Luteolibacter sp. Y139: one gene and its partner. The protein of the gene in region 2 interacts with the protein of the main gene of each other region in a pairwise test. Links are inferred from orthologs where the notes say so. Each region holds a gene or a part of one and is shown on either strand. Other genes may lie near its edges.

Region 1 (3,685 bases), on a different replicon or contig from region 2:
GGCATTGAAATAGGTGGTGAGCCGCGGGTTGATGTTGTTCGAGACGGTGGTGATGTCGGGGATGCCGAAGGTGCCGCTGCGGACGCCGCTGGAGAAGTTCACGTAAAGGGTGCCGGGGCCGCCATAGCGGGCTTCATTCAGGATCGCGAGGATCTGGTTCCACTTGGCGTTGTTGTCAGGGACATTGTAGTTGTCTTGAACGCGGAGAGTGCCGCCGGTGCTGAAAGTGGTGTTGTCCGGCCAGTTCGAGGCGTCGATGCCCTTGGGCGTGGATGAAGCGCCGAAGCGGCGGAAGAGGACGATCTTCCCGCGGGCGGCATCGAGCGTCGGGATGCTGGCGCCGAGATACCACTTGCCGGGGCTTTGTGAGGTGTAGGCGTCGAAGGTGGCTTCGAAGGAGCGGGTATTGCCGGAGGGGTCGTATTCCTCCTTCACGCTCATGATGACGGCTTCGCCGGGATTCGCGTTGAGGAAGCCGATGGTGTCATTGAGGACGTCGGCGAAATTGATGTTCTGATAGACTTGGCCGTGGTGGATGACGAAGGCGTCGTTCAGGTGACGGCAGCGGATGTCGAGGAAGCGGACGCCGGCATTGAGCTGCTCGGCGATGGTGAGGTTCTGGCATTTGGCAGTGCCGGAGAGCGGTTCGTAGCGTGCGCCAGAATCGTGGGTGCCGGGGAGGGAATACTGCGAGAGTGGCAGGGTGCCGTTGAGCAGGGTCATCCAATTGTTGCCTGCTGCCCGTGCGTTGGTCGCGAGACAGAAAAGGAGTAAAACGAGGATGCGGAGGGCTTTCGCCATGAACAGGGAGCGTGGGTTTCGGGATGGCAAGGTGTCCCATGACAAGACGCCGGTATCGGGCGCTTGGTTTATAAGATTACGTGAAACTCCACGCGTCCATGTCGAAGACGACGGTCACGTCTTCTGGCAGGGTGGTCTTTTGGAGCACCTGCTGAACGTGGCGGGTCATGGGGCGGGCCTTCGCGCTGCGCAGCATGAGCTGGAAGCGGAATTGGCCGTGGGTTTTCACCAGCGGGCTGGGCATGGGCTCGCCGATCATGAGGCCCGGAGGGGGATTCTCAGTGAGGCGGCGGTGAAGCGTTTGCAGCGTGAACTCGGCGCGGCGCTCGTGGGTGGAGCGGCTGGTGAGGACGGCGCAGTGGGCGAAGGGCGGGAAGCCGAATTGGCGGCGGAATTCCAGCTCCTGCTCGGCAAAGCCATCGAAGTCGTGATGGCGGGCGAACTGGACCGACGGGGAGTGCGGCGTGAAGGTCTGCACGATGACCTCGCCTTCGAGATCGCCGCGGCCAGCGCGGCCGGCGACCTGGGTGAGAAGCTGGAAGACGCGCTCGCCGGCACGGAAGTCGGGGACGTGGAGGCCGATATCGGCATTGAGGATGCCGACCAGCGTGACGTTCGGGAAGTGCAGGCCCTTGGCGATCATCTGGGTGCCGATGAGCACGTCGATCTTGCGGGCTTGGAAGGCATTGAGCAGGTCGCGCAGGGCGTGCTTCTTGCGCATGGCATCGGCATCGATGCGGGCGATCTTTGCTTGCGGCAGCACCTTTGCGATGACCTCTTCGACCTTCTGGGTGCCGTAACCTTGCAGGGCGATGGCGGGGTCGCGGCATTCGGGGCACTTGCGCGGGACGACGGCCTGGTGGCCGCAGATGTGGCACATCAGGCGCTCGTCCTCGCGGTGGTAGGTGAGCGGCACCGAGCAATGCGGGCACATGCAGACGTGGCCGCAGGAGGGGCATTGCAGGGAGCGGGCGAAGCCGCGGCGATTGAGGAAGAGGATGGATTGCTCGTTCTTGAGGAGGCGTTGCTCGAGCGCGTTGCGCAGGCGATCGGAGAGGATTGCCATGCCGCCTTTTTGCTTCTGCTTCTCCAGGCGCATGTCGAGCACGCGGATCAACGGCAGCGATTGGCCGTCGGCTCGCTTGGCGAGGCGGACAAGCTTGTACTTTCCTTCGAGCGTGTTTTGAAACGACTCCAGCGACGGCGTGGCGGAGCCCAGGACGATGGTGCAGTTTTCAAGTGCGGCGCGCAGCACGGCGACATCGCGGCCGTGATAGCGGGGGATCTGGTCCTGCTTGTAGGTGTTCTCGTGTTCCTCATCCACCAGGATGAGGCCGAGGTCCGGCAGCGGCGCGAAGACGGCGGAGCGTGCGCCGATGACGATGCGGGCAATGCCCTTGCGGATGCGGTGCCATTCATCGAAGCGCTCGCCTTGGGAGAGATTCGAATGCAAGACGGCGACTTGCTCCTGAATGCCGGCAAAACGGGCGCGGAAGCGGCGGACGGTCTGGGGTGTTAGGGAAATTTCCGGGACGAGGACGAGGACTGTCTTGCCGAGATCGAGCGTGGCGCGGGCGGCTTGGAGGTAGACTTCGGTCTTGCCGGAGCCGGTGACGCCGTGGAGGAGGATGGGAGATGAAGGAGTGGAAGAGGATGGGGCGTTGAGCGATTCAAGGACGACCTTGAGCGCGGCTTCTTGCTCGTCATTGAGAGGGAGAGGGGAATCGGGAAGGATTTCCTCGATGCCGTCGGCTTCTGGGTCGCGGCGGACTTCTTCTTCGATGAGGCGGACGAGCTCTTGTTTGGCGAGGGACTTCACCGACGCGGAGGCTCCGTCACCAAGGTCGGCGAGGGCGATCTTCTTGTCCGGCGCGTGGGTGAGCAGGGAAAGGATGGCAGCTTGCTTTGGAGCGCGCTTTTGGAGCTTGGCGAGGATTTCGGGCGATGGCTCGTTTTCGAGCACCACGGTCTTGCGGACCTTGGCGGAGTTGTCCTCGGTGCGGACGGCTTCCGGTAGCAGGGCGCGGATGACGCTTTCGATACTGCACCCATAGTAGCTGGCGATCCAGCGGCCGGCCTTGAGAAGATTCGGGGTGATCAGCGGCTCGGGGTCGCTGAGCGAATGGAGCGGACGCAGGGCGAAGCCGAGGTCATCCTGCTGCTCGACCAGATCGAGAACGGTGCCTTGGGAGAGCTTATTGCGCAGGGGAATGCGGACGCGGCAACCGGGCTGGACGTTGAGTCCATCGGGAATGGCGTAGTCGAAGACGAGCTCGGAAGGGCCGTCGATGAGGACGCGGGCGGCGGGCATCGGCGAGTGCGTTTTATGCCGGGCTGACGGGGATGGGAACCGCCAAGACGCCAAGAGCGCCAAGTTTAAATCAGGGATCCACGATCGCGAGCACGGCGGGCCGCAGATTGTGGGGGAAGTTCAGCTTGAAGTGGATGCAGCGGTCCTTGGTGGTCCAGAAGCTGGTGAGGGCGGGGAGCTTCTCGGTTTCGAACAGCTTCTTCAGTGCGTTCAGCTTGAGATGGGAGGGATTGCCCTTCCTGACGTGGACGCGACCGGCTTGAACCTCATACCACTCGATGGCGATGCGCTCGACGAACTGGGCCATGGCGGGAATCTTCAGCAGCACTGGAGGATCGTCCAGACCCTATTGAAACGGCCTTCCGCGAGATCCGCGGTGGGGATCCAGAAGTAGAGGAAGCCATTGTCGCCCCAGCACCAGCCGAGGTCGCGATCGGAGTCGAGCTGGAGTAGCAGGGTCCACCCGGTGTCCAGCGGCAGGCCGAGAAAACGCGCGGCTTTGGCGAGATCGTCGTCCATGTCACCTTGGACACGGGAGGGAGCACAAAGCACCCGGTTGCTTTCCGGAGGGTT
Region 2 (3,495 bases):
ACGAGCGGCCCGGGCTTTTTCGCACCCGGACCTGTTCTCTTGGAAACCGAAGCCTCCATCCCCCTCGTCGTCGGCCTCGGCAATCCCGGCCGGCAGTATGAGAACACCCGCCACAATGCCGGGTTCATGGTGCTGGATCGCCTCGCGCTGCTCGCCGGCGCGCCCTTCGAGTCGAAGCCGAAGTGGCAATCCCACATCGCCAAGCTCCCCGGCTCCGGGATTCTACTCGTGAAGCCCCAGTGCTTCATGAATCTCAGCGGCCGCCCGCTCCGCCAGATCGCCGCATTCCACAAGTGGACGCCGGAGCAGATCCTGGTGGTCTATGACGATGTCTCACTCCCCCTCGGCAAGCTGCGCTTCCGCGAAAAAGGCAGCGCCGGCGGGCACAATGGCATCAAGTCCATGATCGAGCACCTGGGCAGCGACGCCTTCCCCCGTCTCAAGGTCGGCATCGGCGCCTCGGAGCCCGGAAACATGACCGGCCACGTGCTTGGAACCTTCCGCGAAGAGGAGCGTGACCTGCTTGAAAACACACTTGCAAGGGCCGTTGCAGCTGTGCAGCTTGCGCTCTCCCAAGGCCTCCCGGCCGCCGCCAGTTTTTACAATAGTAATAACGGAACCATCTAACCAAAACGTCCGCACATGAGCCGCAAGTACGAAGGACTCGTCGTCCTCAACACCAAGTCGATCGAAGGCACCCTTGAAGACCTCGTCGCCACCGTCAGCAAGGAAATCGAATCCGAAGGTGCCAAGGTCGCCGACGTCTCGCAACTCGGTCGCCGCAAGTTCTCCTATGCTTCGAAGCACTTGGAAAGCGGCCACTACGTGACCTACTCCTTCAAGGCCGAGCCGGAAACGATCACCCGTATCCAGGCCAAGCTTCGCCTGAACACGAACGTTCACCTGCAGCACTTCTCGCGCGTCGCCTGAGATTTCGCTTGAGCTGTTCTCACGAACAGCTCACTTCTTTTCCTTTGCCCTAACTAGCCTGACTTTTCCCTGCCATGGCCAATCTCAATAAAGTGATGTTGATCGGGAACCTCACCCGTGATCCTGAAGTCCGTTACACTCCCAAAGGAACCGCTGTCGGTGATCTCGGCCTGGCCGTGAACCGCCGCGTTTCGGATGGCAATGGCAACTGGTCCGACGAGACCACCTTCGTGGACATCACCGTGTGGGGCACCAATGCGGAGAACGCCCAGAAGTTCCTCACCAAGGGCCGCGGCGTCTTCGTCGAAGGCCGCTTGCAGATGGATACCTGGGAGGACAAGCAGTCCGGCCAGAAGCGCAGCAAGCTCAAGGTCGTCGCCGAAGTCCTGCAGTTCCTGCCGGATGGCAAGCAAGGTGCAGGTGGTAGCGGCGGTGGCAGTGGCCCGCGTCCCGGCAATGGAGACGGCAATGGCGGCGGCTACTCACAGCCTCGCCAATCCTCCGGTCCGCCGCAAGGCGGCTCACCAGCCGGTTCCGGCGAGTACCACGACGAGGAAGACGACATTCCCTTCTGATCGTCTGATCTGATCTATCTGAAAAAGGCCGGGCAGCAATGCCCGGCCTTTTTCGTGTAGGGTTCATCGCTCCAACGGCCTGGGTTCTGGGCTCTGGGCTCTTCGTCGCAACGCGACGCCTCAGAGCATCTTCACCACCACGCCCAAGGCCGCGCAAACCCCGAGCACCGGAATCACGCCGATCCTGAACCGCTCCATCGCCACCCAAGTGCCAACGGCCGCCAACGCGACGAAGACGTCGAACTTCCCCTCCGCTGGAACCAGCGCGTGCAAGGCGAACCAGATGGCGAGATTGAGGATCACCCCCACCACCGCGGCAGTCACCGCGGTGAGCATGGTCGCCACCACCTTCCGCTCGCGCAGTCCCTCCACATGCGGTGCGCCGAGGAACACGAACATGAAGCACGGCAAGAACGTCACCCACGTCGTGATCCCCGCGCCAAGCATCGCCGCATGAAGCGGCGATAGCTCGCCCGGATGTTGCCAGGCGGCAACGAACCCGACGAATTGCAGCACCATGATCAGCGGCCCCGGCGTCGTCTCTGCCAGGCCAAGGCCCGCCATCATCTGCCGCTGGCCCAGCCAGCCGTAGTGCTCCACCGCCATCTGCGAGACATACGGCAACACCGCATACGCACCGCCAATCGTCACCAGAGCCGCCTTGCTGAAGAACAGCCCCTGCTGGAAATGAATCCCCTGCCAACCTAATAGAAGCCCGCAGGCCAGCACTGGCAGCCACCACAGCGTGAGGCAGATCGCCAACACCGCGAACGTCCGTCCCCAGCTCGCCGGTGGCGATGGCGGAAGTTCCACAAAGGGCGCTTCACCCACGTCGGACTTGCCATGCCCCTTCCCCGCCGGGAACTGCTTGGGGAAATGCTTTCCACCGATCCACCCGGCCAAGGCCGCGCAGAGGATGATCGCAACGAAGTTCACCTTGAAGAAGAAGATGGCGACGAACGCGAGCAACGCCACTGCCCACAGCGCGGCGGTCTTCAGCGCCTTCGAGCCAATCCGCTTCACTGCCGACACCACGATGGCGATGACCGCCGGCATCAGCCCGTAGAAGATGCCTTGGATCCACTTCACCTCACCTCCCGCCATGTAGAGCCAGCTCAGCAGGAACAGGATGAAGACCGACGGAATCACAAACAGCGCTCCCGCCGCGATCCCACCGCGCGCCCCATGCAAGCGCCAGCCGAGGTAAGTCGCGAGCTGCTGCGCCTCCGGCCCCGGCAACAGCATGCAAAAATTCAGAGCATGGAGGAAATGATCCTCACTGAGCCAGCGGCGCTTTTCGACCAGCTCCTTGTGCATGATCGCCATCTGCCCCGCCGGGCCGCCGAAGCTGATCCAGCCGAGCTTGATCCAGAAGCGCAGCGCTTCGGCAAAGGTGGGAACGGGAGGTGGAGTCATCGTCGCGCGTGCTCGCTTCAATCGCCGTCATGACGATGGCAGTCGATCCGGCATGCGCGCCATGATCGGTGGCGAAATCGAAACACGCACGCCCTTACTTCACGGATCCGGAAGGATCATCACCGCTCCTTTGACCCGTTGAGCAGCCTCAAGGCATTCACAATCACCAACAGCGTCGCCCCGGTATCAGCCAGGATGGCCAGCCACAGGCCAGCGATGCCCATGAAGGCAAGCACGAGAAAGACCGCCTTCACCACCAGGGCGAAAATGACGTTGAAGCGGATGATTCCCACCGCCCGGCGACCGGTTCGGACAGCCTCGGCCACCTTCGTCAGATCGTCCTTCATCAGGGCGATGTCCGCAGTCTCGATGGCGGTGTCGCTGCCGATCGCACCCATCGCGAAGCCGACGCTGGCCACCGCAAGCGCAGGTGCATCGTTCACTCCATCGCCGATCATGCCGACATGCTTGTGCTCGGCCACGAGCCTGCGCACGTGCTCGACCTTCTGATCCGGCATCAGGTCGCCGATGGCTTCGTCAATGCCAGCCTGCCGGGCGATCGCGGAAGCGGTGC

The links.
Region 1: the proteins of WKV53_RS19260 (region 2) and priA interact in binary tests that used the Escherichia coli proteins (3 or more experiments, as listed by UniProt). The link is inferred for Luteolibacter sp. Y139 from one-to-one orthologs.

Annotation. Positions count from the first base shown.
Region 1 is NZ_JBBUKT010000001.1:435,891-439,575, reverse strand. The notes cover bases 496-3,439. They hold priA (replication restart helicase PriA), read right to left. Parts: upstream 3,113-3,439; coding sequence 878-3,112; downstream 496-877. Other genes in these bases: WKV53_RS01945 (YwqG family protein), read right to left, coding at 3,431-3,439; WKV53_RS01950 (hypothetical protein), read right to left, coding at 3,183-3,419; WKV53_RS01960 (phosphatidylinositol-specific phospholipase C domain-containing protein), read right to left, coding at 496-801. Outside these bases: more of WKV53_RS01960, read right to left, coding at 1-495; more of WKV53_RS01945, read right to left, coding at 3,440-3,685.
Region 2 is NZ_JBBUKT010000008.1:135,329-138,823, reverse strand. What follows is about bases 1-2,754. They hold WKV53_RS19260 (single-stranded DNA-binding protein), read left to right. Parts: upstream 1-1,004; coding sequence 1,005-1,505; downstream 1,506-2,754. Other genes in these bases: chrA (chromate efflux transporter), read right to left, coding at 1,626-2,754; rpsF (30S ribosomal protein S6), read left to right, coding at 643-930; pth (aminoacyl-tRNA hydrolase), read left to right, coding at 40-627. Also shown: more of chrA, read right to left, coding at 2,755-2,921; WKV53_RS19250 (heavy metal translocating P-type ATPase), read right to left, coding at 3,041-3,495. UniProt on the Escherichia coli protein: Plays an important role in DNA replication, recombination and repair. Binds to ssDNA and to an array of partner proteins to recruit them to their sites of action during DNA metabolism. Acts as a sliding platform that migrates on DNA via reptation.